DNA from 4 places in the Rhizobium sp. 01N447_2 genome. Region 2 is predicted to be linked to each of the others. Evidence: riboswitches for the same ligand, from Rfam matches in the RefSeq annotation. Region 2 holds a riboswitch; each other region holds the start of a gene.
The links. A riboswitch is a leader RNA that binds a small molecule or an ion and turns the genes downstream of it on or off. The one in region 2 is predicted to bind cobalamin.
Positions count from the first base shown of each region.

Region 1: linked by a shared signal. The riboswitch ahead of bluB (5,6-dimethylbenzimidazole synthase) and the one ahead of cobU (bifunctional adenosylcobinamide kinase/adenosylcobinamide-phosphate guanylyltransferase) in region 2 are both predicted to bind cobalamin.
Region 3: linked by a shared signal. The riboswitch ahead of fdhA (formaldehyde dehydrogenase, glutathione-independent) and the one ahead of cobU (bifunctional adenosylcobinamide kinase/adenosylcobinamide-phosphate guanylyltransferase) in region 2 are both predicted to bind cobalamin.
Region 4: linked by a shared signal. The riboswitch ahead of nrdH (glutaredoxin-like protein NrdH) and the one ahead of cobU (bifunctional adenosylcobinamide kinase/adenosylcobinamide-phosphate guanylyltransferase) in region 2 are both predicted to bind cobalamin.

Region 1 is NZ_JBFTQY010000022.1:11,983-20,275, forward strand. It holds gene AC1ECN_RS17405 (DUF2865 domain-containing protein) at 31-1,119, shown strand; gene bluB (5,6-dimethylbenzimidazole synthase) at 1,195-1,884, opposite strand; cobalamin riboswitch at 1,927-2,114, opposite strand; gene AC1ECN_RS17415 (DHA2 family efflux MFS transporter permease subunit) at 2,292-3,695, shown strand; gene AC1ECN_RS17420 (HAMP domain-containing methyl-accepting chemotaxis protein) at 3,977-5,851, shown strand; gene AC1ECN_RS17425 (hypothetical protein) at 5,912-6,493, shown strand; gene AC1ECN_RS17430 (3-deoxy-7-phosphoheptulonate synthase) at 6,896-7,957, shown strand; gene AC1ECN_RS17435 (TolB family protein) at 7,954-8,293, opposite strand, start outside.
Region 2 is NZ_JBFTQY010000018.1:192-5,939, forward strand. It holds partial or broken gene AC1ECN_RS14735 (cobaltochelatase subunit CobN) at 1-2,531, opposite strand, end outside; gene cobW (cobalamin biosynthesis protein CobW) at 2,536-3,585, opposite strand; gene cobU (bifunctional adenosylcobinamide kinase/adenosylcobinamide-phosphate guanylyltransferase) at 3,590-4,114, opposite strand; cobalamin riboswitch at 4,552-4,948, opposite strand; gene AC1ECN_RS14750 (chloride channel protein) at 5,202-5,748, shown strand, end outside.
Region 3 is NZ_JBFTQY010000017.1:90,121-98,413, forward strand. It holds gene AC1ECN_RS14030 (flavin reductase family protein) at 1-306, shown strand, start outside; gene AC1ECN_RS14035 (aminotransferase) at 283-1,446, opposite strand; gene AC1ECN_RS14040 (putative bifunctional diguanylate cyclase/phosphodiesterase) at 1,609-3,999, opposite strand; gene AC1ECN_RS14045 (transporter substrate-binding domain-containing protein) at 4,105-4,911, shown strand; gene fdhA (formaldehyde dehydrogenase, glutathione-independent) at 4,985-6,175, opposite strand; cobalamin riboswitch at 6,395-6,595, opposite strand; gene AC1ECN_RS14055 (DMT family transporter) at 6,736-7,659, opposite strand; gene AC1ECN_RS14060 (LysR substrate-binding domain-containing protein) at 7,772-8,293, shown strand, end outside.
Region 4 is NZ_JBFTQY010000069.1:2,853-11,145, forward strand. It holds gene queE (7-carboxy-7-deazaguanine synthase QueE) at 1-576, shown strand, start outside; gene AC1ECN_RS30890 (adenylate/guanylate cyclase domain-containing protein) at 581-1,804, opposite strand; gene nrdF (class 1b ribonucleoside-diphosphate reductase subunit beta) at 1,908-2,882, opposite strand; gene nrdE (class 1b ribonucleoside-diphosphate reductase subunit alpha) at 3,080-5,284, opposite strand; gene nrdI (class Ib ribonucleoside-diphosphate reductase assembly flavoprotein NrdI) at 5,263-5,667, opposite strand; gene nrdH (glutaredoxin-like protein NrdH) at 5,677-5,898, opposite strand; cobalamin riboswitch at 6,180-6,405, opposite strand; gene metE (5-methyltetrahydropteroyltriglutamate--homocysteine S-methyltransferase) at 6,578-8,293, opposite strand, start outside.

The DNA.
Region 1 (8,293 bases), on a different contig from region 2:
TCGATTCTTTGCTCATTCCGGGACGACGCCGTGAAACGCCGAAACCTGTCTCTTGCCCTCCTCCTTGCCTTCGCAGCGCCCGCCGCGGCGCAGACAACTACTATCTGTGAGGATCTGCGCGGTCGCTTGGCCGACCTGCCGCGGTCGATCGGCAATAACAACGGCCCGGAAGTGCGCCAATATGCCAGCGCCATGGCCGAGCAGAACCTCGAGCTGCGCAAGGTCCGCAACGAGCTGCGCGGCAACGGCTGCACCTCGGGCAGCATGGTCGTCATCGGCGGCGAGAATGCCGATTATTGCGCCGAGCTCTCGCAGTCCGAAGCCCGCATGATCGACAACATCCGCTATCTCCAGGACCGCCGCGACGAGCTGGCCGGCCAGAACGGCGCCGATGACGGCGCGCGGCGCGAACTGATTGCCGCTCTCGACCGCAATGGCTGCAACAGCGAAAACTTCTATGCCCCGAGCGATCGCAGCGCCAACGAACCGGCTCCGAGCGTCGAGGAACAGGCGATGCGCACCGATACCTTCATTCCGCTCGGCGGCGGTGACGAGGTCGATCCGCGTTACGGCGTGCCGCGGGCCGAGATGCTATCTCCGGTCAGCACCATGTGCGTGCGCAGCTGCGACGGCGGCTTCTTCCCGATCAGCTCGAACGCCACGTCGGTCGATTTCGGCCGCGACGCCCAGACCTGCGCCAAGATGTGCCCGGGCATCGAGACCGAACTATTCTATCGTGACGTGACGAGCACCGAAGCCTCGAACATGATCTCGGTCGCAACGGGCACGCCCTACAGCGCCATGAAAAATGCCTTTGCCTACAAGAACCGCACGCCCGGGGAAAAATCCTCCTGCGCCTGCAATCTCACCGCCTATTATGAGGAGATGCGCTCCAAGCAGGCGGTGAGCGAACCGCCGCAGCAGGGCTCCATCACCACCATCCGCACCAATCCCCCGGCGAAGGATGCCGCCGCGCCGCAACCATCCGTTCCCGAGCGCCCCTACGATCCCACGCAGAACCGCGTCCGTCAGGTCGGCCCGCAGTTTCTGGCCGGCGATCAGGGCTCGATCGACCTCGCCAATCCGGCAACGCCGGGCCCGCAGCCACAACAGCAGTGATATCAAATCATGCCACCCAAAACTGCGCAGCGGTTTTGGGACTACGACATGCATCTTCGATGCGACGCGCTTGATTTAGGGCTCGCTCCGTCCCCATCCATCATGAAAGACGAGTTCATCGAGCGGCAGCCGCTGCCGCCAGCCTTTGACGGAGAGTTCCGGCTCGTCATAGAGCCGATCGACGAAACCGGCACAGAGCCAGGCGACCACCTCGATATGCTCGGGTATGCCGAGAATGCTCTTCAGGTCGCCTTCATGAAAGATGCTGACCCAGCCGATGCCGACCCCTTCCGCCCGCGCCGCAAGCCAGAGGTTCTGGATGGCGCAGACTGTGGAATAGCTATCCATCCTCGGATTGTGCGTGCGCCCCAACACTACGCTGCCACTGCGCGTGGGATCGCAGGTCACGCATATGCCGAGCGGCGCCTCGACAATGCCTTCGAGCTTGAGCGAGCGGTAGGCCTGCCGCCGTTCGCCTTCGAACATCAGCGCCGCCTCCTCATTGGCCCTCGCAAAAGCATCCCGGACGCGCGCCTGCACGGTTGCGCTTTTCACCAGAATGAAATTCCACGGCTGCATGAAGCCGACTGAGGGCGCGTGGTGGGCGGCCGTCAGCAGCCGCTGCACAAGTTCGTCCGGCAAGGGATCGGGCAGGAACTGGCTGCGGACGTCCCGCCGCGTCATGATCGCATGATAGACGGCCTCGCGTTCGGCCAAAGAAAAACCGGACGCCACCGAAAGGGCATCCTCATCAAAGGGTCGCATCGTCAAATCCCCAACAACGCAACCGCCCCGCCGTCCGCGCGGATCGGTCTATCTTGCCAGGCCGGTCTTCTGACTGGGCGTCATCCGTCTGCCGCAGCCTTCCCGGCAAGAAGCCAGTGGCGTGATGAAGCGGCAAACGTCGGCCTTACAGCGTTGGGCACGTTCCGGCTTTGCACCGGATTCCCGATTCTCCCGCCTTACCGGCGGGCACCTGACGGCGCATCTATTTCAGGAAAGCGCGGCTGCGGCAAGGCGGCCCGCATGACGCCGCCGATACGCTGCATGCGACATCGATTTCATGGACAGAGGCGCATTGCTGCCTTAGAAACAAACCGATCCTGACCGACGCCCATGGCGCCGCACTTTTTCTCTTTGCATTTCGGTTGCCCGTGCCCCGCCTCACGCCCATGATCCTTGCGGTCGCCCTGTTCATGGAACAGATGGATTCCACCGTGATCGCCACCAGCCTGCCGGCAATCGCCGCCGATATCGGTACCTCGCCGATCGCGCTGAAGCTTGCCGTCACGAGTTATCTCGTGGCGCTGGCGATCTTCATCCCGATCAGCGGCTGGATGTCCGATCGTTTCGGCGCGCGCAACATTTTCCGCATGGCGATCTTCGTTTTCATGATCGGCTCGATCGCCTGCGCCTTTTCCAACTCGATCACAGCCTTCGTCGTCTCGCGCCTGATTCAGGGCGCCGGCGGCTCGATGATGACGCCGGTCAGCCGCTTGCTGCTGGTCCGGGGAACACCGCGCCACGAACTCGTCGATGCCATGGCCTGGCTCACCATCCCCGCCCTGATCGGCCCGATCATGGGTCCGCCGATCGGCGGTTTCCTCACCACCTACCTCACCTGGCACTGGATCTTCTGGATCAACGTCCCGATCGGCGTGCTCGGCATCATCCTCGTCACCCGTTTCCTGCCGGCGGTCGAGCCGCGCAGTCCGCGGCCGATGGACTTCCCCGGCTTCTGCCTTTGCGGCATAGGCTTCTCCGGCTTCGTCTTCGGCCTGTCGGTGATCAGCCTGCCGGCCGTGCCCGTCATCTACGGTTATGCCACGGTTGCAATCGGCATCCTTGCCGGCCTCCTCTATCTCCTGCATGCCCGCCGCGCACCCAATCCGCTTCTCGACCCGAAGATGTTCCGTTACCCGATGTTCCGGGCGGCGATCCTCGGCGCCTCGAATTTCCGCATGGGGCTCGGCGCCCTGCCCTTCCTGATGCCATTGATGCTGCAGCTCGGCTTCGGCCTGACGCCGCTGCAATCGGGCTCGGTCACCTTCGTCAGCGCGCTCGGCTCCATGGGCTCGAAATTCGCCGCCTCGCGCACCTTCAAGGCGTTCGGCTTCCGCACCGTCATATCAATCACCACTTTGCTGGCGGCGATCTTCCTCGGCATCAACGGCCTTTTCACCGCCGAGACGCCGCTGTTCCTGATCATGGCCTGCCTGCTGATCGGCGGCCTGTTCCGCTCCATGGCTTTCTCGGGCGTCAACGCCATGGCCTTCGGCGATGTCGACGACGCCGACAGCAGCCAGGCAACCGCGATCAATGCCGTTGCCCAGCGTATCTCCATGGCGATGGGTGTGGCGATCGCCGGCGGCATCCTCGAAATTTCGAGCAGCTTTCACGACGGCAGGCTGCTGGTCTCGGATTTCCACGTCGCCTTCTTCAGCGTCTCGGCGATTTCGGCGCTGGCCTGTATCACCTTCCTGCGCCTGCCGCGCGATGCCGGGGCGGAACTGACGGCGCGTGGCCGCAAGCGCCGGCACGCCGAGCCCGAAGAGGCCGTGGCGGAAAATAGCTGATCGAGACAGATCTGCCTGGCGCGATGGAAGCATTCCTCACCCGCCGGTTCGCAAGACTCGGCGCCGGCAGACGCCAGGGTGAAATGACCCGCGTGTACCCCAGCACCCCATTCTACTTTATGATTTATTCACACATCAAATACACACTGCGTTTGCGCGTTTTGGGTCGCAATTCGGACATGGGCATGAGGGCTCGTGATGTGATCGTCAGCGTCGATGCCCGTATTGATACGCCAGTCGGGAACATGTCCGACTGAGCCGCAATTCTAGGCCGCCGCGGAATGTTCCAATTTTTGAAGACGATGCCTCTGACCGCCAAGCTGGCGGCGATTATCGTTGCCGTGAACCTCTGCGGCATTTCCGCTTTCGCCACCTATACCTGGATGTACGAAACCCGGGCCTTGATCGATGGCGCCAAGGCGAACTGGTCCAAGGATGCCGAGCAATTTGCATCTCTGGCAGCGGGCGGCGTGAAATGGGGGAAGGCGAACGCCGTTCGAGAGGCTTATTCGCTCTATCGCGACGACCCCTCGCTCGATCTCGTGCAGTTTGCCGCATTCAACGCTGAACCTGCCGCCGTCGATACCTGGGCGCGCGATGGCGTTAGTGGGTTGCCCGCACCAGCCGATCTGGCGAAGAGCCTCAGCGCGAAACCGGAAAAGACCACCATCGATGACGGTAGAATATCTGCCGGCGTCGTGACGATCATCGCGCCGCTCCCGCTGGATAAGTCGGGCAAGGCCACCGGTTACATCGTCACGAACTGGTCCGTCGAAAAAATCGCTTCCGAAGTCAGGCAGAAAGTTCTCATTTCGCTGCTCACGCAGTCCGCGATCACCGCCATGGCCGTCGTTGCCTTCCTTCTCGCCATGCGCAGCCTGGTCGGCCGGCCCATCAGGGTGATCAGCGAACGGATCAGCGCGCTGCAGAAAGGCGATCTGGTCTCACCCGTCACCTACAGGGAAAACGGCGATGAAATCGGCTTTCTGGCGCGGGCCCTGGAAGTTTTCCGCCACGAGGCGATTGCCAAGGTCGAAAGAGAGCAGGCCGCCGCCGAGCAGAGTGCTTCGCTCGACGCCGAGCGGGCGCGCAACGCAATGTTGACGGAAGAGGCCAGCAACACGCAGCGGCTGGTGATGCACGCTCTTGAAAATGCCTTGGAACAGCTCGCCGCGGGCGACTTTTCGATACATCTGGCCGATGTCGGTCCTGAATTCGATAAGTTGCGGCAGGATTTCAACAACATGGTCGATGCGGTCGCAGCCGCTCTGACAGAGATCAAGACCGCCTCCGTGGCTGTCGAAACCGGCTCGAGCGAGCTGGCGACCTCCGCGGATCAGCTCGCAAGACGGACCGAGCAACAGGCAGCCGCATTGGAAGAGACCGCCGCCGCACTGGATGAGGTGACCACGACGGTCAGGACATCGTCGCAACGGGCTGAAAATGCCGGGCAGCTGGTCGAGGAGACGAAGCGGAGCGCCCATGTCTCGGCGACGGTGGTGCGCGATGCGATCGGGGCGATGGACCGGATCCAAACCTCGTCGAGCCAGATCGGCCGCATCATCGGCGTCATCGACGAGATTGCCTTCCAGACGAACCTGCTGGCGCTGAATGCCGGCGTCGAGGCGGCGCGCGCCGGCGAGGCCGGCAAGGGTTTTGCGGTCGTTGCGCAGGAAGTGCGTGAACTCGCCCAGCGGTCGGCAAATGCCGCAAAGGAAATCAAGAACCTGATCAACGTATCCGGCCAGGAAGTTGCCGCGGGCGTCGGGCTGGTGAACGAAACCGGTGACGCCCTGCTGAAGATCGAGGAGCAGATCAACCGCATCAGCGATAGCATCGCTTCCATCGTCCAATCCTATCGCGAACAGGCGACGGGCCTGCAGGAAATCAACAGCGCGATCAACCAGATGGATCAGACGACACAGCAGAACGCGGCAATGGTCGAGGAAACCAACGCGGCCTGCCACGAACTGCTGTCGCAAGGACGCCTTCTGCAGGACTCGGCCGGCAGGTTCGTCGTCGGTGCGTCTACCGCCAGCCAGCCCAAACCCGTTCAAGCCGCCCGCCAAGCTCGTCCCGAGCCCAGAGCCTTCGCGCAGCGTCATGCAGGAAGTGCCGCCGTTGCCGCTGCTCCCGGTGCCTGGGAGGAGTTCTGACGTCGTCTGCATCCGATAAGCCTTAGTTCTCAGCAACCTATAATCAGGAAGGAAACGCTTATGAAGAAAATCGTGCCCGCATTTCTTTTGGCCTGCACCGCATTTGCCATGCCCATGGGCGTATCCATGGCGCAGGATGCCAAGCTTGCCCCGATCTCCGACTACGTGACAAGCGATGTAAAGCCCTGGCTTAACGACCCCGCCATCATCGAGGCTATCAAGGCGCAGAACGCTGCCAACGCCAATCTCAGTGCGGCTGATGTCGACGCCCTCGACAAGAAATGGCGTGCCGAAGTCGATGGCTCCGACCACTCGATGATCGACGACGTGCTCAACAGCGCACTGTCGAAATTCCTTCAGGGAAAGAAGGAGGCTTCCGGCGGCAAGATCACGGAAATCTTCGTCATGGATGCAAAAGGCCTGAATGTCGGTCAAAGCGACACCACATCGGATTACTGGCAGGGCGACGAGGCCAAGTTCCAGAAGTCCTTCGGCGCCGGCAAGGACGCCGTCTTCGTCGATGAGATCGAAAAGGATGAATCGACCCAGACGCTGCAGTCGCAGGCAAGCGTCACGATATCAGACGACGCGGGAACGCCGATCGGCGCCATCACCGTCGGCGTGAACGTCGACGCCCTGTGATCTCAGGAACTGCGTTTTCTACAACAGTGCGAATGACCGTCGCCCGGAAGCATCTTTAGGGCGACAGGTTTAAACAAAGCCTAGAGCGCGTCGCATGCACGAGATCGAGTGCGACGTGCTTCTTGCCTCGCCGGGGGTGTACCTTCCGCAGAAGCCGTTGCCATCTCGGGGAGCGCCGGATCTTCAGGCTGCAAATTCTACGTGACAACGCGTGGCTGTGACACTACATACGCCTCATGTCGATCACATCAATCTACGCCTCGCGATTTTATTGGTACCGCTACTCTCAGCGGATGCGGGTCCATGCGTAACTGAATTCGACGCGACGACAACCCGAATAGCCGCTAGTCTACCTGGCGGCTTTTTTGTTCCGCGCGGGTATGACCAAACAGGAGCCATACCGTGTCTGATACCATTGATGATCTGCGTATTGTCGAAATCACCCCGCTGACCAAACCCGCCGATATCATCGCGGAAATTCCCCGCAATGCTGATGTCAGCAAGACCGTGACCAGCAACCGCAATGCGGTCCACAAAATTCTCCGGGGCGAAGACGACCGGCTGATCGTCGTCATCGGCCCCTGCTCCATCCACGATCCCGTCGCCGCCCGCGAATATGCCGAACGGCTGGCGGAACAGCGCCGCCGCTTCGCCGGCGATCTCGAGATCGTCATGCGCGTCTACTTCGAAAAGCCCCGCACGACCGTCGGCTGGAAGGGCCTCATCAACGACCCGCATCTCGACGGCAGCTACCGCATCGAGGAAGGGTTGAGGATTGCGAGACGCCTGCTGCTCGATATCAATGCCATGGGCCTTCCGGCCGGCTGCGAATTCCTCGACACGATCACGCCGCAATATATTGCCGATCTCGTCAGTTGGGGTGCGATCGGCGCACGCACGACCGAAAGCCAGATCCACCGGCAGCTCGCCTCCGGCCTCTCCTGCCCGATCGGCTTCAAAAACGGCACCGACGGCGGCGTGCGCGTCGCGCTCGACGCCATCCTCGCCGCCTCGCAGCCGCATCACTTCCCGGCGGTGACGAAGGACGGACAGGCGGCAATCGCCTCGACGACAGGCAATGAGGATTGCCACATCATCCTGCGCGGCGGCAAGCGGCCGAACTATGAAGCGGCCGACGTCGAAGCGGTTACCGTCGAAGCCGTCAGGCTCGGCGTCGCCCCACGCATCCTCATCGATGCCAGCCATGCCAATAGCGGCAAGGACCCGATGAACCAGCCGCTCGTCGTCAGATCCGTGGCCGCGCAGATTGCCGCCGGAAACGGCGACATCAAGGGCATGATGATCGAAAGCAACCTCGTCGCCGGCCGCCAGGACCTCGTTCCCGGCAAGCCGCTGGTCTACGGCCAGTCCATCACCGATGGCTGCATCGACTGGGATATGTCGGTCGCCGTGCTGGAAGACCTGGCGACATCCGCCCGCGAGCGGTGCCGGACCCGCGTTTAGTCGGCCGGAAAATAGCGGACATAGGCGAATTCTTTGCCATCAGGAGACCAGCAGGGCACGTTGATCGTGCCCTGCCCTCCAAAGAGCTCGAACAGCGTCTTCAGATTGCCACCGTCCATGTCCATCAGCCGCAGCCGCACGTCGAGATCGCGCGGATGGTCGAACACCGAAGGGTCATAGGACAGGATCAGCACCTTGTCATTCGTAGGCGACGGATGGGCGAACCAATTGCCCTGATTGTCCGAGGTCACCTGCTCGAGCCCGGTGCCATCGGGATGGATGCGCCAGATCTGCATCAGCCCGGTGCGGCTGGAATTGAAATAGATCCATTGGCCG
Region 2 (5,748 bases):
CCAACTCCTCCCCACAGGTGGGAGGGGCTTACCGCTGCGCTTGCGGCAACCTCTGCGACCAAAACTGATGTCGAGACGGTGCGCCCAGCAAGTCCCTCCCCCTTGTGGGGAGGGGTTGGGGAGGGGTTTCCGAATGCATCCCCAGCAATCGCCCGCTGCAAACTCGCATCCCCACCCTCGCCAAGCCCGCGCGGCACCCGCGCCAGCGCCACGGTCAGGTCCGTCAAGAGCCGTCCTTCGGGCGACACACCGAACACATGCAACCCATCGCGGATCTGCATTTCTTTGAGGTCGCAGAGATAGGCGTCGAGCTTCTTCAGCGCCTCGCCCTCGCTTTCGCCCTTGGCAATGCCCGCATCCCGGTCGAGGCCGATATCGGCGACGAGCTCAAGGATTTGGCGGCTGAGCAGCCGGATGCGGCGGGGATCGCCGCCGGATGCTTCGTAATATTCGTCGACCAGCGCCTCCAGATCCTTGAGTGGCCCGTAGCTCTCGGCCCGCGTCAGCGGCGGCGTCAGGTGATCGATGATGACGGCTGCACTGCGGCGCTTGGCCTGCGTGCCCTCGCCCGGATCGTTGACGATGAAGGGATAGAGATGCGGCAGCGGCCCGAGGATCGCCTCGGGATAGCAGCTTTCCGACAGCGCCAGCGCCTTGCCCGGCAGCCATTCGAGATTGCCGTGCTTGCCCATATGGATGACGGCATGGGCGCCGAATTCGCGGCGCAGGAAAGCGTAGAAGGCGAGATAACCGTGCGGCGGCACGAGATCCGGCGAATGATAACTCTCTTTCGGATCGATATTGTAACCGCGTGCTGGCTGGATGCCGACGAGCATTTCGCCGAAGCGCGCAAAAGACAGGGCGAAGACGCCTTCGCGAAAATACGGATCATCTTCGGGATCGCCCCAGCGGGCCCTCACCTCATCCTGAATCTTATTGGGAAGAGATTCCAGGAAGCTGTTGTACAGACTCAGGGAAAGCGTCTCGCGTATGATCTTTCCGTCGGAACCGGAATTGGTCGGCCCTTCCATCAGATGCCGGATCAGCGCATCGCCGTCGGCGGGAATCTCGGCGACCGGATACCCCGCCGATCGCATAGCCTTCAGCACCTCGATGGTGCCGGCCGGCGTATCCAAGCCGACGCCGTTGCCGAGCCGACCGTCCCGGTTCGGATAATTTGCCATGACGAGCGCGATGCGTCGGTCGCCGGCGGAAGTCTTCCGCAGCCGCGCCCAATTGGCGGCCAGCTCCGCCGTATAGCGCACCCGGCCGGCATCGGCCTGGCTGGCGACGATATTCGTCTCGACCAGCGCATCGTAGCGCGCCGCCGTCTTGAAGGAGACCGCCCGCGCCAGCACCCGGCCATCGACTTCAGGCAGTGCCACGTTCATGCCGAGATCGCGTGCAGACAAGCCTTGCGAGGAAGCTGCCCATACCTCCCTCGACGAGGCCGACAGGATCGCCTGCAGCACGATCGCCTCATTCGCCTCCAGCACCGTCGGCTGCCGGTCCGCACCCGGTGCCGAGACCGCAAAGCCCGTCGTGTTGATGACAACGTCGGGTTTCAACGCCGAAAATACGCTTTCGAGAATGCCGGTGGAGACAGGATCCTTGAGACTATAGGCAAAGACCGGCAGCGGGCGGAGGCCGAGTAACGTCAGCGCCTCGATGAGAGCTTCGATCGGCCCGGTCTCGCCGCTTTGGACGAGGGCGCGGTAGAAGGAAATGGCGACTGTCGGCTTCTCGGCTTGCTCCCTCTTCTCCCCAGCGGGGGTCCGAAGGACGGGTTGAGACCCGTGGCTCAACCCTGGTCGGTGGCCCGAAGGGTCGGATGAGGGGGTGACTCGACAAACTCTGGCGTCCCAATCCTGCTGCTCGCTCCCTCCGTCGCTCGCCCCCCTCATCTGCCCTGCCGGGCATCTTCTCCCCGCTGGGGAGAAGAGGGAATCGGTAACCCGCCGCCACTCCTCGACCCCGATCAGCCCCCGCCCCGGCCACCAAATACCTGCCTTCATCAAAGGCACCGCGGGCGCCGGCTTCTCGGCTCCCGACAGCATCGCCCCGGCATGGTCGAGAAAAGCCTGCGCGTTGGCATCGCCGCCCTCGATCAGATAGGCCCAGAGCGCGTTGAGATCGTCGAGATCAACATTGGAGAAAGGCACCAGCCCCGCATCCGGCCTGGCATCGCCCGGCAGCACGGCGATCAGCGCACCGGCGCGGGCAGCCGCCGCATGCAGCGCTTCCAGCGCGTAGTGGAAATAGCTGGCGCCGCCGAGTGCGCGGACGATAATCAGCTTCGCATGCCGCGCCGTGCGCTCGACATAGGTATCGACCGACATCGGATGCTTCAGGCTCATCAAGCTGGCGAGCCGGAGCGAAGGCCCCGCCCCGCGATCGCGATGGGCGGCCGCGATCGCAGCAAGCTCGCTGTCGGCAGCCGACAGGAACAGGATATCGCCCGGCGTCTGCCCGAGGTCGATTGCCTCCTCGCCGTCGCTGATCGTTCCCTGTTGAGCCAGAAGCAGATGCATCGGGTTACGCCAGCGCTTCGATCGCCGCCCTCACCGTGTCCTGATCCATTTCGTGCAGGCCGATGACGACAAGGCGCGTGGCGCGCTTTTCGCTCGCGCCCCACGCACGGTCGAAATAATGGTCGATACGGCTGCCGACGGCCTGGAGCTGCAGGCGCATCGGCTTGCCCGAGACGTCGACGAAACCCTTGAGGCGCAGCACGTCATGGGCAGCAATGATACCCTTCAGCGCTTCGACGAAGCCGGCGGGATCGGCAATGGGTCCGAGATCGACGACGAAGCTGTCGAATTCGTCATGGTCGTGCGGCGCACCGTCTTCATGCTCCAGCTCGTGATGCGACTTGCGATTGGCGACATCGTCCTCCGTGCCGATGCCGAGGCCGAGCAGGATGCCGGCCGACACCTCGCCGTTCCTCGCCTCGATCATCATGGGCTTGCGCACCGTGCGGGAGGCGACCTCGTCTCGCACCCTGATAAGCCCGGCAGCATCGATCAGGTCTGTCTTGTTGAGCACGATGAGGTCGGCGCAGGTCAGCTGATCCTCGAACAGCTCCTCGATCGGGCTTTCGTGATCGAGCGATTCATCTTCGGCGCGGCGCGCATCGACCGCATCATGGTCGTCGGCGAAGCGGCCGGCGGCAACGGCAGCGCTATCGACCACCGTGATGACGCCGTCGACGGTCACCTGGGTGCGAATGTCGGGCCAGTTGAAGGCGGCGACCAGCGGCTGCGGCAAAGCAAGGCCAGAAGTCTCGATGACGATATGGTCGGGCCGCTGCTCGCGCTCGAGCAGCTTCGTCATCGTCGGAATGAAATCATCCGCAACAGTGCAGCAAATGCAGCCGTTGGTGAGTTCGATGATGTCGTCCTCGGTGCAATTCTCCGCACCGCAGCCCTTCAGCACGTCGCCGTCGACGCCGAGATCGCCGAATTCGTTGATGATCAACGCGATCTTCTTGCCGCCGGCATTGGTGAGCAGGTTGCGGATCATCGTCGTCTTGCCGGCGCCGAGGAATCCGGTGATGACGGTTGCGGGAATCTTCTGCTGGTTCATGGACTTAACCCTTCATTTTCAGCGACAGGCCTGCCGCGATGAAATAAACTTCGGCGGCCTTCGCCGCTATCGATTGGTGCAGCCGGCCGGCATGATCGCGAAAATCCCGCGCCATGCGATTGTCGGGCACGATGCCGAGGCCGACCTCGTTGGAAACGAAAACGAGCCGCGCCTTCGCGGCGGGCAGGAAATTGGCAAGAACGGCAAATTCCGCCGCCATGTTCCGCTCCTCCATCATCAGATTGGTGACCCAGAGCGTCAGGCAGTCGATGAGGACGATGCGCTCCTTGCGGTCGATGGCGGTAAGCTTGCCGACGAGGTCGAGCGGCTCTTCATGCGTCGTCCAGGACGGACCGCGATCGGTCTTGTGCTGAGAGATGCGCGCCTGCATCTCCTCATCCCATGCCCGCCCCGTGGCAAGGTAGTGGCGATCAAGCCCAGTCGCCGTTACGAGGTCTTCGGCGAAACGGGATTTGCCGGAGCGTGCGCCGCCGAGGATGAAGACGGTGTTGGAGGCGGCGGCGATCATGTGCAAACGGTCCGCTGATCAGATAGGGCACGCCGTGTGGCCCCCCTCATCCGACCCTTCGGGCCACCTTCTCCCCGCTGGGGAGAAGAGCGAGCAAGCCTTAGTCCAAGGTCGTCTCTCTGACCTCTGCGGGATGAGAAAGACCGAGCCGTTGCGGCATACCGCTTCTCCCCAGCGGGGAGAAGGTGGCGGCAGACGGTTGAGGGGATGAGCGGCAAAGCCGCGAATGTGCTGAGCGCAAGTGAAGCGCAACAACGAAAGACCCACAGTTTTCCGTACCCAAGGACTTGGGCACACTGGATTCCTGTGACAAGCACAGGAATGAGGGAGGAGAGGAAAGCACCTCCCCGTCGCGCCGCACCAGGCCGCGCCGAATTCAATCGTTCAGCCAAGACAACCTCCGTGCTGGCAACGGGCATAGTGCCCAGGTGTGGGCTTCTCGCCCGGCACGCATGGCAGGTCTCCTGGCTCGCAGTTATCGGCCGCGATCGGGGCAGACCGGAAACCGGTCGCCCTGATCGTGCCAGCGGATCATCCTCGCCTTCCCGGCCGCATCAGTGAAAAGGTGGACGATTCGTAGACTTGAGAGGCGTCCGACCCCGGTTGATCACCATGCATATCCAGTGGCTTTTCCGGCATATCGCCTGTCCAGCCCGCCCGCACGATTGCAGGCTCCGAGCCGGAAGGGCTTGATGCCGGATGGAAGACCCTGACCGCTCTACAGTCGCGGGGTCGGCTGTGATGAAGGCGCCCGGCTTGGGTCCGCCCCGTCACATTCCCTTTTCATCCGGAAGGGCGTAACACCGATCCGGAACCATCCGTTATGTCAGGATGGTCAGTCGACCATCCGTTATCGGGATGGTTAGGCAAGCGCAGGGGTGAAGTCAACCGGCCTTGGCGGTCGACCAATTGACGGCCGGCCGGTATGCCTGCTCCAACACGACTTACTCTACCTAAAACATCGTCATTTATCAGAGACTTACGTCACAAATATTTATCCCGCCCGCCGGGTTTTCGCCGCAATTGCGTCGCAAGCGGACTGCGCCTTCGCCCTTGACCGGGCCTCTCCCTGCCTAGTTGTCTTGCCATGCTTATGAAATTGGATCGGCGCCGTTTCCGCGCGCTGCGTGTTTTCTTCGATCCGGGACGCCTGCGGGCGCTGACCCGCCGTAGCGAGGTTGGCCTGTCGCTGGCGGGCGCCGTCGTCGGCATCATCTCGGGTCTCGCCGTCACCGGCATGAGCTACGTCTCCAATGAGCTGCATCAGTTGGTCTTCGGCATTGCCGACAGCGAACGACTGAGCTCGTCCGAGATCGAGAGCAAGATGCTGCTGCTCACCGCCCCCGTCATCGGCGGCGCCCTGCTCGGCCTGCTGCTTTTCGTGCTGGCGAAACGGCGCAAGAAGCCGATGGTCGACCCGATCGAGGCCAATGCGCTGCATGGCGGCCGCCTGTCTCTGACCGACAGCATCATCGTTGCCGTGCAGAACCTGATCTCCAACGGTTTCGGCGCCTCGGTCGGCCTGGAGGCCGGCTATACCCAGCTTGCCGCCGGCCTCGCCTCGAAATTCGGCCTGAAGCTGCAGCTTCGCCGCTCGGACCTGCGCACCCTCGTTGGCTGCGGCGCGGCGGGCG
Region 3 (8,293 bases), on a different contig from region 2:
GCCGACCAGCAGCAGGTGGCGCAATCCTTTGCCGGTCTTGACGGCCGAAAGGGCGCCGAACGCTACGGCGATGCAGGATGGTATCGTCTCAAGACCGGCGCGGCGGTCCTTGAAAATGCCCTGACGGTCTTGGACTGCAAGCTCGAAACCGCATTCCACTACAATTCCCATGCCGTTTTGGTCGGACATGTCTGCGCGATGGAAATCCGGCAGGGCATAGGGCCGCTGCTTTACTGGCGCGGCGGCTATCATGAACTTCCGGCGGAGGTTGATCAAAACGGTCTAGCGAAGGCGCTCGGACAATAGCCCGATCGAGGCGACATCCGCATTGGCAAAGGCAAGTCTGAGATAACCCTCCTGCCTCTCGCCGAAATAGGCGCCGGGTAGACAAACGATTCCGGATTCCTTGGCGAGTTTTTCGGCAACCTCCGAAGACGATTTATCGGCGTAGGGATGGCGGACAAAGGCGAAATAGGCGCCGATCGCGGCGATCTCCCAATCCGGCAGCCCGGAAAAGACCAGCCTCAACGCCTCCGCCCGACGAGCAATCTCCAACTGGTTGCCGGCTCGCCACTCGGCGAGCGCCGGAATGGCTGATGCAACGGCGATCTGAGCCGAACGCGGCGCGCAGATCTGCATATTGTCCATCACCTTGGCGATCTCGGCGACAAGTTTGGGGCCTGCCGTGATTGCACCCAGTCGATGACCGGGAATGCAAAAGGATTTCGAAAAGCTGTAGAGAAGAACGAGCGTGTTCTCCCAGGCCGGTTCGGAGAGAAGAGAGTGCGGCCGTCCGTAATTCTCGCCAAGAAAATCGCGATAGGTTTCATCGAGGATCAGCCAGGCGCCATATTTCCGGCAAAGCGCAAAAAGCTCGTGAAGCAGACTTGCGGGATACACCGCTCCTGTTGGATTATTGGGTGTCACGACGGCAAGCATCTTCGCGCCGGCCGCAAGTGCAGACTCGGCTGAATTCAGATCGGGAAGAAAGCCGCCGGCAGGGTCGCAATCGACCAATCGACGCCCGATCCCCAGCATCGATAACGTCGTGTCGTGATTGAAATAGAAGGGGTTGGTGAGCGCGACCGTATCGCCGGCTCTCGCCAGCGCAATCGCCGTGCACATGAACGCCTGATTGCAGCCGGCGGTCATGTGGATGTTGCCGGCGGAAATGTCGGCGCCGTAAAGCGCGGCAAGGTGAGCCGCGTAGGTCTTGCGCAATAGAGGTTCGCCCTCGATCGGCCCGTAGCCTGTCATAGCCTGTTGCCCGGCCGCCTCGCCAAGGAGCCGAAGCATCTCCGGATGCGCGGGATAGCCTGGAACGGCCTGCGACAGATCGATGAGCGGCCCCTTTCCCCCTTTGTATTCGCGGCTCCAGGCGACGACGGAAGGAATGGGCGGGGCAGAGAGGCGGGCAACGAGCGAATTGGGTTTTGCAGCGATCATATCTATTTCTCTTTGATACCGATTGCTACAACGATACCAATTGCTTTCTCAACCTCTTTGTCTGACGAGACGGACCTGACGCAGAAACGCGCATGCGCCTGGTGTCGTCCGAAACTGCTCACACTTTTCGGCATCATGCTTTAGCGGGAGATCAAAAGCCTCTCAGGCAACGGCGCCTGGAGCGGTCGCCAGTAACCCGGCGCTCTCAGCTTTCCGGAAACTATCAAGGTCGCCAAGAGGAACCGGTTTGGAAAAGAAGTAGCCTTGGAGGTCGGTGCAGCCGAGGGCGGCCAGAAAGTCGCGTTGATATTCGGTTTCGACCCCTTCCGCCGTCGTCGAGATACCGAGGTTGCGGCTGAGCGCGACGATGGCGCCGATGATGGCCGCCCCGTTGGCTCTTGTGCCGAGCTGCGAGACGAACGATCGATCGATCTTGATGCGGTCGATATCGAAGCGCAGCAGATGGCTGAGACATGAAAAGCCGGTTCCGAAATCATCGAGCGAAATCTGGACACCCTGGCTGCGCAGCGACTTCAGCACCGTATAGACGTCCGAGTTATCCTCGATGAGCGAGGACTCGGTGAGCTCGAGCTCGAGCCGGGACGGCGGCAGGCCAGTCTCCTGCAGCACTGCGAATACTTCCTCGGCAAAATTTGGCCTTCTTAACTGGGCGGGAGACACGTTGACCGCAACAAACGTGTCTTCCGGCCATTTGCAGGCGGCTCTGCAGGCTTCACGCAACACCCAGAAACCGAGAGCGTCGATGAGGCCGCCCTCCTCGGCGACGGGGATGAAGCTGGCAGGCGTCAACAATCCGCGCTGACTGTGACGCCAACGCACGAGAGCCTCTGCACCCGATGCCGAATATCCTGCCTCAGCGCGATGTACCGTTTGGTAATAGACCTCGAGCGATCCGAAGTCGGGCCGGGCCTCAATCGGACCGGATTGTGGACCGTCAGCCGATGAGGTCATGCCTTTGGCCAAAACCTCCCGCAATTCGTTCTTGAGAATGTCGCGCGCATTCCTGCCGCCGTCCATGGAGGGTGAATAGACGCGCCACTGGCCCCTGCCGCCCATCTTGGCTTCGTACAGCGCGACGTCGGCGTAGCGCATGATGTCATCGGCATTCCGCCCGGCGTCTGGCACAACGGTCACGCCGATCGAGCCGCCGACGCGCGCGACCGCCTCGCCCCTCAAAAGCGGGAAGGGCTTACCAAGTTCGGCAACGATCGCGTCGCATATTGCCGGCAACAGGTGATCATGATCTTTGATGTCCCGGAGAAGCAGGGCGAATTCGTCCCCTCCGAGCCGGGCAAGCGTGTCGCCCGGACGAAGCAGGGAGCGGATCCGCTCCGCAGCCATCCTGATGAGTTCATCGCCGGCGGCATGGCCGAACGTGTCGTTCACGGCTTTGAATCGGTCCAGGTCGAGAAGCGCGACTGCCGAGCGCTCGGCTGAATTCTGCGTCTCGGCCAGGCACTCGTCGAACCTGATCGCGAACAAGGCGCGATTGGGAAGGTCGGTCAGCACATCATGCAAGGCAAGCTGTCTTGCATGCAGCTCGCTTTTCTTCAACTCGCCGAGACTGCTTCGCAGGCGCACCAGCAAGACCGAGAACAGGATCGCGATCACCATGGCGGCTATCGAAAGCGCCGGCATCAATCGGCCGATCACCCTCGAACCTGGAAGATCGGGCCGCCAGACGATGAAGCCGATCGGTTCGCCATTTGCCGTGGCGTCGATCTGGAACGCAACCTCGTTTTCGTCTGCATCGGCCGTGCGCGCGAAGCGCGCGCCGTTGAGGCCCTGTTGCCGGCTCAATTCGTCCAGCGCCGCACCATCGATAAACCGCACGACGATCAGGAACTGCCGCATCGTCTGCCGTTGCCGCTCATCAGCTTCGTTGATGGCGACGACGCCGACGATCGTCGGCCGACCTTCCAGCCGCATCAGATTGGCCAACGCAGTGTTGGAGCGCCCTGGGCTTGCAAGGCGGCTTTCCATCGAGGACGGCGTTCTTTCGTTGGAAACCGCGCCTTGTCTTACCCCAAGGCGGGCATCGTGAAGGAGAGGCAAAAAGAGAGGCTTCATCCAGCGATAACGCTTTTCCGTTTGGGCGTCCGCCAGCATCAGCAGTTGCGCCTTCTCGTCGACGACGAAGGCCTGATCGTAGCCGAAGGCGGACATTGCGGTCTGGCTGATCGCGCTCCCGGCGGCCGCTGTCAGAACCGCATCGAGACTGGAGGAACCTCCGCTTGACCGGGCAGCCGGATAAACACGGGTGAGGTAGCCGTTGCCGAACTGGCCGATGACATGCGCGACTTGATCGACCTGTTCCCGCAGGCGGGCATTCACAAGCTGGCGCTGTCGATCAAGGGCGGCAGCGTCGCTCTCGGTTCCCGCCCACAGTGCCGAAAGCACGACCAGTCCGATCGCTCCAAGGCCGCTGACGGCAATCAGAAACAGAATCCTCCCCGAAGCGATCCAGGATTGCTGAAACGTGCTGGAGCTGGAAGGAAGAACGATCTGCAAGCCTAGACCCCTGAACACCACGACACGGGCGCATTGGTCGACGCTAACAAAGAAGCGTTCACGTAGAATTAAAAGCTGCGGCGCACTATGGGGCGAGATCGAATACGCCCCAAGGAGCTCCCGACGATGTTGCGCAGATCCCTTCACACTATAGTGCGCGGAGCCCTGATGACGGGCGCGGTGGGAATCCTTCTCGCCGCTGCCTTGCCGCTCCAGCTGGCTGCGCAAGATCGCATGCCGATGAGAATTGCCGTCGAAGGTGCATTTCCGCCCTTCAACTATCTCGATGCAAATAACAATCTTCAGGGCTTCGACATCGATATTGCCAATGCGCTGTGCGAGGTTGGCAAGTTCGAATGCCAATTTATCATCGAGAAGTGGGACGACATCATCCCCGATCTCGTTGCCGACAAATACGACGCGATCATCTCATCCATGTCGATGAGCCTTGAGCGGCGTCAAAAGGTTGCTTTTACCGAAAAATATTACAACAGCCCGTCGGTGTTCATCGCCCGGAAGGATTCGTCGATCAGTGACGTCAGCCCAGCCGCCCTCAGCGACAAAATTCTTGGGGTGACGTCGTCGACAGCGCAGGAATCCTATGCCAACCATCTTTATCCGGACATGAAGAAGACGGTTTTTCGCTCTTCGCCGGAATTATACAAGGGGCTGGCGGATGGGAGTGTCGACATTATCCTCGAGGATAAACTCGCCATCTACGACTGGATTGCCAACACCAAGGCCGGAAGCTGCTGCGAGTTCAAGGGGCCGGATCTGGTCGACATCACATATTTTGGCGAAGGCGCCGGGATCGCGCTGCGCCTGGATGACAAGGAGCGTCTGACGCGCCTGAACGAAGCGCTGAAGAGCATCAAGGCGGACGGGACCTATGACATGATCAACGCCAAATATTTCCCGTTCAGCATCCAGTAATTCACCGGCCGATTTTCGAGAATGCGGGACGGTCGGGCTGTTGCCCGACCATCCCTGTCTTCGGTCGTGAGCGCTACGCGGCTTTCGCGACCTCTCCGTGCGGATCGAGGATATATTTTGTCGCTGCTCCATGGTCGAAGCTCTCATATCCAGCGGCGGCATCGTCGAGCGGGATGACCTTGGCGTTGACGATATCGGCAATCGGCAGCCGGTCGTGGAGGATCGCCTGCATGAGCTGGCGATTATATTTGATCACCGGTGTCTGGCCGGTGTGGAAGGACTGCGCCTTGGCCCATCCGAGGCCGAAGCGGAGCGACAGATTGCCGTGCTTGGCAGCGTTGTCGACGGCGCCCGGATCCTCGGTAACGTAGAGGCCGGGAATGCCGATCGAACCCGCGGCACGGGTAATCTCCATCATCTGATTGAGCACGATCGCCGGCTGTTCCCCGCCGGAATGGCCGCGTGCCTCGAAGCCGACCGCATCGATGGCGCTGTCCACCTCGTTGATGCCGACGACCTGCGCAATCATGTCGCCGAGACGGTCGCTCTTCGACAGGTCGATCGGCTCGAAACCGACCTTCGCCGCATGCGCCAGACGGTCCTTGTTGAAATCACCGATCATCACGACAGCGGCGCCGAGAATGCGAGCCGAAGCCGCAGCCGCAAGGCCGACGGGGCCGGCGCCTGCCACGTAGACGGTCGAGCCGACGCCAACGCCTGCCCGCACCGCGCCATGAAAGCCCGTGGGCAGAATGTCGGAGAGCATGGTGAGATCCCGGATCTTCGCCATTGCCTTGTCCCGATCGGGGATCTTCARCAGGTTGAAATCTGCGTAGGGAATGGTGACATAGCGCGCCTGTCCGCCGATCCAGCCACCCATGTCGACATAACCGTAAGCGCCACCGGCGCGGGCCGGGTTTACCGTCAGGCAGACACCGGTATCTTGAGACTTGCAGCAGCGGCAGCGGCCGCAGGCGACATTGAAAGGCACCGAGACGATATCGCCGATTTCGAGCATCTCGACGTCGATGCCTTTCTCGATGATCTCGCCGGTGATTTCATGACCGAGGATGAGGCCCGGCATCGCTGTCGTGCGGCCGCGGACCATGTGCTGATCGGAGCCGCAGATATTGGTCGAGATCACCTTAAGGATCACGCCGTGTTCGATGCGGCGGCCGTCGGGCGCTTCCAGCTTCGGGTCGTCGATGTCGCGAACTTCGACCTTGCCCGGCCGGAGATAGACGACGCCTCTATTTTTGCTCATGGATTCCTCCCACTTGTTTGAAAGCCTCGATCTGCAACCGATGCAGTCGATGGCGACTTCCCTCCGGCCTGCCTCCTCTGCAGCCCGGTGTCCACAACACGAGGATACCGCCGCACCGGGCGATATTCGAATTTTCAAAACGGACAGATTGGATGCAGAAGTGAAGTGAACGCCACGGTTTTTGCCTGTCGTTCCGCTCGTGACCGTCTGCCGCAATCCGTCGATCTGCTGCGTAAGAGCTGGTTTCCGGCTCCAGAATCTCCTTCCGATCCATCTCGATATCTTTCCGGATGTCTATCCGGCGATTTCCTTGAGGATTTCAGTTCTTCTACCGCTGCGGGGCAGCGCCGGCGTCGGGCCGGCTTCCCAATGGTCCATTTCGCCAGTTTGCGAGATAGCGCCTTGAACACTACAAACAAACCATGCCTGACGGAAAACAGCGATCAAGAAAACGACATGGGTGCAACTCAAAGACGACAGTCGCAAAGTCGCAATAGCGCTGCGTAGCGGAAATAATTGATCCCGCGAATACGGCGGTTTTCCGGTTCGTCCCGGAAGATTTAATCGCCGCCTAAAGACTTTAGCCGCGAGGGGCGCCGGCTGCGGTTGAAGTCGACGGCCGTGTGCCAGAGCACGGCGCCGAGGATGATCGCGCCGCCGAAAAAGGTGGCGACGGGCGGCTGTTCGGAAAACAGCAGCCACACCCAGAAGGGCGTGAGCACAATTTCCATCGTGCCGATCAGCGCCGCCTCGGCCGGCGGCATCCGCTTGGCCCCGGCAAGGAAGAGCACCAGCGCGAGAGAGAAATTGGTCGCACCGAAGGCGGCGAGAACGACCCAGTTGTGCAGGTCGAGCGAGCCGACTGAACCGAACGGGGCAAAGATGGCCAGCGTCAGGAAAGCGCTGACGACGGTCGGAGGCAGGCTCGGCACGCCGGGATTGATGCGCGGAATGATGATGACGAGCGCGAAGGACGCCGTCATGCCGAGCGCCAGCAGATCTCCCACACCAGTGCCGCCGCCGATCGACGAGGCGACGATGACCGCGACGCCGAAGAGCGAGATGCCGCCGGCAATCAACGTCCGCCTSGAGACCCTCTCCTTGAGGATGACCCAGCCGAGCATGGCCGCGATGAAGGGCGCGGTCGCATAGATCATCGTCACATTGGCGACGGTGGTCATGTAAAGCGCCCCGATGAAGCATACCTGACTGAAGGTCTGGCATGCGATCATGGCAAGACCTGTGGGATGGAAGACGGATCGCCATTGCCGCCGTGAGATGCCCCCTTCGAGGAAAAGGCAGGGGATCAGCAGGAACAGGCCACCGAACAATGATCGCCAGGCGATCGCCGTCCATACGTCGGTCGTCAGGAGTCGCGAATAGACGCCGCTCGCGCTCCAGGCAAGTGTCGCGGCAATGATGAGAAGCACACCCTTCTCGTGCTCGCTGCCTGCGAGGCGTCTGGCCGGATTTTCAATTGTCACGCAGATATTCTCAAAGAAGGAAGTCGAACGCGGCTTATTTGTGCGTCAAGAATTGACATCAGGCAAACGAATAGTAGAGATAGCTGTCATCGAGTTTTTTAATGGCTTCCCCATGCACGAGCCGATTGAGAGCGACCTGCTCAGAACCTTCCTGGTCGTTGCCGAGACTTCCAATTTCTCCGCGGCCGCCCAGCGCATCGGGCGGACGCAATCGGCCGTCAGCAGCCAGATCAAGAGGCTCGAGGAGACGATCGGCGAGACTCTCTTCGAGCGGGGCGCCCGCGGCGTGCTGCTCACGCGCCCGGGCATACAGCTCGTGCCCTACGCCCGCCGGATCATCGATCTCTTAAGCGAGGCCGCCGCGACGATCCGCAGCAAGCCGCTGGATGGGCCTGTGCGCATCGGAATTCCCGAGGAATACAGCCAGACGGTGTTGCCGGCGGCGCTCGCGGCTTTCGCCGTTCGCCACCCGGCCGTCGAGGTTACCGTGTCCTGCGACTATACAGTCCGCAACCTCGCCGCCCTCGAGCGGGACGAACTCGATCTGGCCGTCGTTTTCGACTGGAGCGATGAGACCAAAGGCGAGGTCATCTGCATCGATCCGACAGTCTGGGTCACATCCATGGTCCATCGG
Region 4 (8,293 bases), on a different contig from region 2:
TTCCGGGATCAATGGATTCCCATGTCCACTGAGGCGATCTGGCATAAGGTCACGGAACTCTCTGGGGGAAAGCCACTGACGGTTTCCCTTTCCGGAGGCAATCCGGCGATACAGCCCTTAAGGCCACTGATCGAGCTTGGCCATTCGCAAGGATACCGCTTTGCCCTGGAAACACAGGGAAGCGTAGCCCAGGCCTGGTTTCGCGATCTCGACGTCCTGGTCGTCAGCCCCAAGCCGCCATCAAGCGGAATGCTGACGGATTGGGATCAGGTGGATAACTGCCTTCAACTGGCTGCCGGCGGACCGGAGGTCGCATTGAAGATCGTCGTCTTCGACGATGCCGACTACGAATTCGCCCAGTGCGCGGGTCAGCGCTATCCCCAAATTCCCTTGTTCCTTCAGCCCGGCAATCATACGCCGCCGCCTCCCGATGACGATGACGCGCGCATTGATATCGACGGCGTGATGGATCGGATGCACTGGCTTGTCGCAAAAGTAACAGCCGACCAATGGTTTGCAGCCCGTGTGCTACCTCAACTGCATGTGCTGCTTTGGGGAAACAAGCGGGGAGTATAAGTGTCTAGCGCTCCGGAAAGGCGAAAACATCGACCGGCTCGCCGAGCCCGCGCAGTGGGAAGGTGCCGAGGCTGTCCATGTCTTTCGCGCAGCCCGCCATTTCGACGAAGGCCCGCGACAAGAGCACCGGACGCTTGACCTCCTTGGTCAGGGTTTCCAGCCGCGAGGCAACATTGACCGCCGGACCGATGACGGTGAAATCCAGCCGCCGGCGCGAGCCGATATTGCCGTACATGACGTCGCCGACATGCACCCCGACGCCGTAGCGCAGCGGTTCGCGTCCGTTGCCCGCATACTGCTGGTTCAATTGCGCCATCAACGCCTGCCCTTCGCGGATCGCCTGCAGCAGATCGAGGCAGGCGGTTTCCTTGGCTAACGGGAAGATCGCCAGCAATCCGTCGCCCATGAACTTCAGGATTTCTCCGCCATACCGTTCGATCGGATCCGACATGGCGTCGAAATAATCGTTGAGCAGATGGATGACATCGTCACGCGGCCAGAGATCGGAGATCGCCGTAAAGTCGCGCAGGTCGCAGATCATGATTGCCGCACCGACAGTCGCGCCGCTGCCGCGCGTCGTGACGCCCGACAGAATCTGTTCGCTCGCATGCGGTCCGACATAGGTCTGCAGCAGCGTACGCGCCATGATGTTCTTCAGCCGGATTTCGCTGACGAGGGTCAGGGCCGGCAGCAGATCGCGCAGGAAATTGACATGCTCGCTGGTAAAACCGCCCGGCCGGCTGGTCGAAAATGTCGCGACATGCCGTTTGCCGAAAGTATGCTCGAGCGGCCAGGCGATATACTCCGTGAGGCCGTCATCGCGCAGTTCCTGATAGAATGAATCCTCGTCGCTGTCGGCTGTGCCTTCCAGATGTCTACGCACCTCCTCCGAACCCTGATGGATCGCGTTGACGGGACTCTTCAGGAACTCCGGCGTGTTTTCGACACCATAGGCAAATGTGTTGATCTTCGCCTCTGCCAGGCCTTCCTTCCAGAGGATGCGGGCGCCTATCCATTGCGGATGGTTCGTCCTGAAATGCAATGTCGCCCGCGCCACCGGCACCCCTGCCGCCAGCAGCTTCTCGCACATTTCCACCAGGATATTGTCGATGAACCGCTCACCGCGCGTCTCGTTCACCAGCCAGTCGAGAATCCGTCTTCTGCGGATCGGCCAGACGCCTTCGCCCGCCTCGACGACAGTCCCGGCCTTGTTCGAAATGGATTGCATCAAAAACTCCCGCTACGCCACATCATTGGCGAGGACCGAATTTATTTCCGCTGAATGTGGGCGATGAGAGAGCAAATGATAAGAGGCAGACGGCGATCAAGCCTCAGAAATCCCAGTCCTCGTCCTCGGTCGCCACCGCCTTGCCGATGACATAGGAGGAACCGGAGCCGGAGAAGAAGTCGTGGTTCTCGTCGGCATTCGGCGAAAGCGCCGACAGGATCGCCGGATTGACCTTGCAGGCCTCAGCCGGGAACAGCGCCTCGTAGCCAAGGTTCATCAGCGCCTTATTGGCATTGTAATGCAGGAATTTCTTGACGTCCTCGGTCAGCCCGACGCCGTCATAGAGCGCTTCGGTATATTTCGCCTCGTTGTCGTAGAGTTCGAGCAGCAGTTCGAAGGCGAAATCCTTGATCTCCTGCTTCCGTTCCTCGCTGAGCCGCTCCAGCTCGCGCTGGAACTTGTAGCCGATATAATAGCCGTGCACCGCCTCGTCGCGGATGATCAGCCGGATCATGTCGGCCGTGTTGGTCAGCTTGGCCCGGCTCGACCAGTACATCGGCAGGTAGAAGCCGGAATAGAACAGGAAGCTTTCGAGAAAAACGCTCGCAACCTTCTTCTTCAACGGATCGCCGGAGCGATACTGCTCCATGATCAGCGCCGATTTCCGCTGCAGGAATTCGTTCTCCTCCGACCAGCGATAGGCATCGTCGACATCGGGCGTCGAGCACAGCGTCGAGAAGATCGACGAATAGGAGCGCGCATGCACCGCCTCCATGAAGGAGACGTTGGAAAGCACCGCCTCCTCATGCGGCGTTACCGCATCCTCCATCAGCCGGATGGAACCGACGCCGTTCTGGATCGTGTCGAGCAGCGTCAATCCAGTGAAAACGCGGATAGTCAGCTGCTGCTCGGCCGGCGTCAGCGTTGCCCAGGAGGGAATGTCGTTGGAAAGCGGCACTTTTTCCGGCAGCCAGAAATTGCCGGTGAGCCGGTTCCAGACTTCGAGATCCTTGTCGTCCTCGATGCGGTTCCAGTTGATGGCGCGCACGCGGCTGACCGGCTTCAATTGCATGTTCATTGTGTTCCCTCTTGAGAAATGTGTCCGGATTTGCCCCTCATCCGCCTGCCGGCACCTTCTCCCCGCCAGCGGGGCGAAGGGGATATGCCGCACCCTTTTCTGTCTTTATTGCCGGTTCGTGTGGCAAGTCCCCTCTCCCCGTCAAAACGGGGAGAGGGTTAGGGTGAGGGGCAAATGCTCCGGAGCGAAATATCAAATTACAGCGTACAAGACACGCAGCCCTGCACCTCGGTGCCGGACAGCGCCATCTGGCGAAGGCGGATGTAGTAGATCGTCTTGATGCCCTTCTTCCAGGCATGGATCTGCGCCTTGTTGATGTCGCGCGTCGTTGCCGTGTCGCGGAAGAACAAGGTCAGTGACAGGCCCTGGTCGACATGCTGGGTCGCCGCCGCATAGGTGTCGATGATCTTCTCCGGTCCGATCTCGTAGGCATCCTGATAATAGTCGAGATTGTCGTTGGTCATGAACGGCGCCGGATAATAGACGCGGCCGATCTTGCCTTCCTTGCGGATCTCGATCTTCGAGACGATCGGATGGATCGAGGAGGTCGAGTGATTGATATAAGAGATCGACCCTGTCGGCGGCACTGCTTGCAGGTTCTGGTTATAGAGGCCGGAGGCCATCACCGCCTTCTTCAACGCCACCCAATCTTCCTGCGTCGGAATGTGAATGCCTGACGTCTCGAACAGCGCCTTGACCCTCTCCGTCGCCGGCTCCCAGAGCCGGTCGGTATATTTGTCGAAATAGTCGCCGGAGGCATATTTCGAGTTCTCAAAGCCCTTGAAGCTCGCGCCGCGTTCGACCGCCAAAAGATTCGAGGCGCGGATCGCGTGGTAGGTCACCGTGTAGAAATAGATGTTGGTGAAATCGACGCCTTCCTCGGAGCCATAGAAGATGCGTTCGCGGGCGAGGTAGCCGTGCAGATTCATCTGGCCGAGGCCGATCGCATGGCTCTCGTCATTGCCCTTCTCGATCGAAGGGACTGAGGAGATGTGGCTCATGTCGGAAACAGCACTCAACGCCCGGATCGAGGTCTCGATCGTCTTGCCGAAATCGACCGAATCCATCGCTGCCGCGATGTTCAGCGAGCCGAGATTACAGGAGATGTCCTTGCCGAGATGTTTGTAGGAGAGGTCGTCGTTATATTCGCTCGCCTCACTCACCTGCAGGATTTCCGAGCATAGATTGCTCATCGAAATACGTCCGGCGATCGGGTTTGCCCGGTTCACCGTGTCCTCGAACATGATGTAGGGATAGCCGCTCTCGAACTGGATTTCGGCAAGCACCTGGAAGAATTCGCGTGCCTTGATCTTCTTCTTGGAGATGCGGGCGTCGTCAGCCATCTCGCGGTACTTTTCCGTCACGGAAATCTCGGTGAAGGGCACGCCATAGACGCGCTCCACGTCATAGGGCGAGAACAGGTACATGTCCTCGTTGTTCCTCGCGAGTTCGAAGGTGATATCGGGCACGACGACGCCGAGCGACAGCGTCTTGATGCGGATCTTCTCGTCGGCATTTTCGCGCTTGGTGTCGAGAAAGCGCATGATGTCGGGGTGATGGGCATTGAGATAGACGGCCCCCGCGCCCTGCCGTGCGCCGAGCTGGTTGGCATAGGAAAAACTGTCTTCGAGCAGCTTCATGACAGGGATGATGCCCGAGGACTGGTTCTCGATATGCTTGATCGGCGCGCCTGCCTCGCGGATATTCGTCAGCGACAGCGCCACGCCGCCGCCGCGCTTCGACAATTGCAGCGCCGAATTGATCGACCGGCCGATCGATTCCATATTGTCCTCGACGCGCAGCAGAAAGCAGGAAACCAGTTCGCCGCGCTGCTTCTTACCGGCATTGAGGAAGGTCGGCGTCGCCGGCTGGAAGCGGCCGGAAATGATCTCGTCGACCATGTCGCGGGCAAGGCTCTCGTCGCCGCGCGCCAAGGCCAGGGCCACCATGCAGATGCGGTCCTCATAGCGCTCGAGATAGCGCTTTCCGTCGAAGGTCTTCAGCGTATAGCTGGTGTAATATTTGAAGGCGCCGAGGAAGGTCGGGAAACGGAACTTCTTGGCATAGGCCTGGTCGAACAGATCCCGCACGAAATTGAAGGAATACTGGTCGAGAACCTCCTGCTCGTAATAGCCCTCGGTCACGAGGTAATCGAGCTTTTCCCGGAGATTGTGAAAGAACACCGTGTTCTGGTTCACATGCTGCAGGAAATACTGCTTGGCCGCCATTCGATCCTTGTCGAGCTGGATCCGCCCCTGATCGTCATAGAGGTTCAGCATCGCATTCAGCGCGTGGTAGTCGAGCGTTTCCGCCGCTTTCAAAGGGCGTTCGCCGGCGGGATGAGCAAAAGTGTTATGCGGTTTTGCGCCCGCATCCCGCGTCAGAGTTGTTCCCGTGTCCAAAACCGTTCCATTCCGTGTTTGACGTTGGCGACATCCGCTTCTGTGCCCAGCAGTTCGAACCTGTAGAGGTAAGGCACCTGGCACTTCTTTGAGATCACGTCGCCGGCGAGCCCGTATGTTTCGCCGAAATTGCTGTTGCCCGCGGCAATCACGCCGCGGATGTGTCCTCGGTTTTCCGTATCGTTGAGGAAACGGATCACCTGCTTGGGAACGGCGCCCTTGCCGCCGTCGCCGCTATAGGTCGGCACGATCAGCACGAAGGGTTCGCTGATATGGAACGCGTCTGCGCCATTTGGCGGAATGCGCGCCGCGCGCAGTCCGAGCTTGGCGACGAACCGATGGGTGTTCTCGGACCGGCTGGAATAATAGACGATCAGAGCCATCGCCTTTCCTCAGGAAAGTGCGCTGATCATGTCGGGACGGAAGCCGGCCCAATGCTGCTCGCCGGCGATGACGACGGGCGCCTGCATGTAGCCGAGGCTGCGGACCCGATCGAGCGCTTCGGCATTCTGCGAAATATCGACGATGTCATAATCGACGCCCAACCGGTCGAGGGCGCGGTAGGTGGCAGTGCATTGGACGCAGGCAGGCTTGCTGTAGACTGTGATGGTCATGATATTCCTCGTGACGACGCGATTGGGACGCAGGACATCGATCGGAAATCTCGCGATATCCGTCGAAAACACTCTGTATTTTGCAGCGATGCGGCTCGTTCAGCCGCTGGGCGTGATCCGCCCTCTACCTCTAGCGGGTGACGGCCTGAACTGAGATACTGACATGACTTCACCCCGAAGTGGCTCAATGCGAAGGTTTCGGGGGCGGAGGCTCGGGCCTGCGAAACGCGATGCGGAGATTCCCCGCAGCCATGCAACGCGACCTTCCGGACACCCCGCCCGTGGACGTTTCGTTCGAGGCAGGTCTCCTGGCTCACGGGTCAAAGCACCCTGCCCCAGCCTTCCCGGAGCATCATGCTCCAGTGACCTGAAATCGGACAGTTGCTCGCCGCTTACAGTTGCGGGGGCAGCTCCGGCATTGCCGCGCCATGATGGCGAAACGCACCGTATTCCCGTCTTAGCCGCCGATCCTCACGAATCGACGGAACCTCGAACACTAGATATGGTACGCGAATCGCTGATGACGTCAACAAGTTGTTGTGGCAGCGCAGCAACGGCGGCAGCGAATCGCCGTGACTGTGTATGATGTGGATAACGAAGCTTTAACGGAAAAGCGCTGTGGAGAGCCCGTTCATAAAAGGAGCCGGCAAAAGCCGGCTCCTCGAGATGTTGCGGAGATTTAAGCGCCCTTCCCCGACCCCACGGCTCGCAACGCCCGCGCGGCGGCGACCATGTTGACGAGTGCCGGACGCACCTCTTCCCATTTGCGGGTCTTCAGGCCGCAATCCGGATTGACCCACAACCGCCCATCCGAAAGCCGCCCGCGGGCAAGCTGCATGAGCTCAGTCATCTCACCGACCTCCGGAACGCGCGGCGAATGGATGTCGTAAACGCCGGGACCGATCTCGTTCGGATATTTGTAGCTTCGGAAGGCTTCCAGCAGCTCCATCTTCGAACGTGAGGTCTCAATGGAGATGACGTCGGCATCCATCGCGGCGATGGCGCCGATGATTTGGTTGAACTCCGAATAGCACATATGCGTGTGGATCTGCGTCTCATCGGCAACGCCGGTCGAGCACAGGTGAAAGCTTTCCACCGCCCAGTCCAGATAGGTCTTCCAATCGGCCTTTCGCAGCGGCAGGCCTTCGCGAAGTGCCGCCTCATCGATCTGGATCATTGCCGCGCCTGCCTTTTCGAGATCGGTCACCTCGTCGCGAATCGCCAGCGCTATCTGCCGGCTGACATCGGCGCGCGCAAGATCGTCACGGACGAAGGACCAGTTGAGGATCGTCACTGGTCCCGTCAGCATGCCCTTCACCGGCTTTTCCGTCAGCGACTGCGCATAACGCCACCATTCGACCGTCATCGGCTTCGGGCGTGAGACATCGCCGAAGATGATCGGCGGGCGGACATAGCGTGAACCGTAGCTCTGCACCCAGGCATGCTGCGTGAAAGCAAATCCGGAAAGCTGCTCGCCGAAATACTGCACCATGTCGTTACGCTCGAACTCGCCGTGAACGAGCACATCGAGGCCGATCTCCTCCTGCCAACGGATCGCCGACTCAGTCTCCTTTCTGAGGAAGGCCTCGTAGTCGGCGCCGCTCATCGCACCCTTTGCATAGGCGGCGCGCGACTTGCGCACTTCCGATGTTTGCGGAAATGAGCCGATCGTCGTCGTCGGGAAGAGCGGCAGTCGCAATCGGTCGTCCTGAAGCGCTTTGCGCGCGAGGAATGCGCGACCCCGGCGTTTCATCCTCCCGTCGATGCCTGCCACTCGCGCCGCAACTCTGGCATCATGAACCCTCGAGGAAGAGGCGCGGGCAGCGACGGCGCGCAAAGAAGCTTCAAGGGCACCGATAACGCCGCTCCGGTCCAAGGCACCGCTGCCGAGCACGGCAAGCTCGTCCAGCTTCTGCGTCGCAAAGGCGAGCCATGTTTTCAACTCGCCGTCGAGCCCTGCTTCCAGCTCGAGGTCGATCGGCACGTGAAGGAGGGAGCAGGACGGCGCGATTTGAAGTCGATGCTCACCTAATCTGGAAACCAGTGGCACGATCCTGTTCAGGATGGCGTTGAGATCGGCCCGCCAGATGTTGCGTCCGTCGATGACGCCGAGCGACAGCACGAGACTATCAGGCGCCCTTTCCAGGAGAAACTCGACCTGCTGCGGCCCGCGCACCAGATCGACGTGAAGGCCTGCGACCGGCAACTCAAGTGCCGCCGGAAGATTGTCGCCCATATCGCCGAAATAACCGGCGAGCATGATCTTGAGATCCGGCACTACTTCGCCGAGTGCCCGATAGGTCTGGCTGAGCGCGGCGCGCTCCCTGTCGGAAAGATCGAGGACGAGGCATGGCTCGTCGACCTGTACCCAGTCGGCACCCGCCGCTCTCAACTC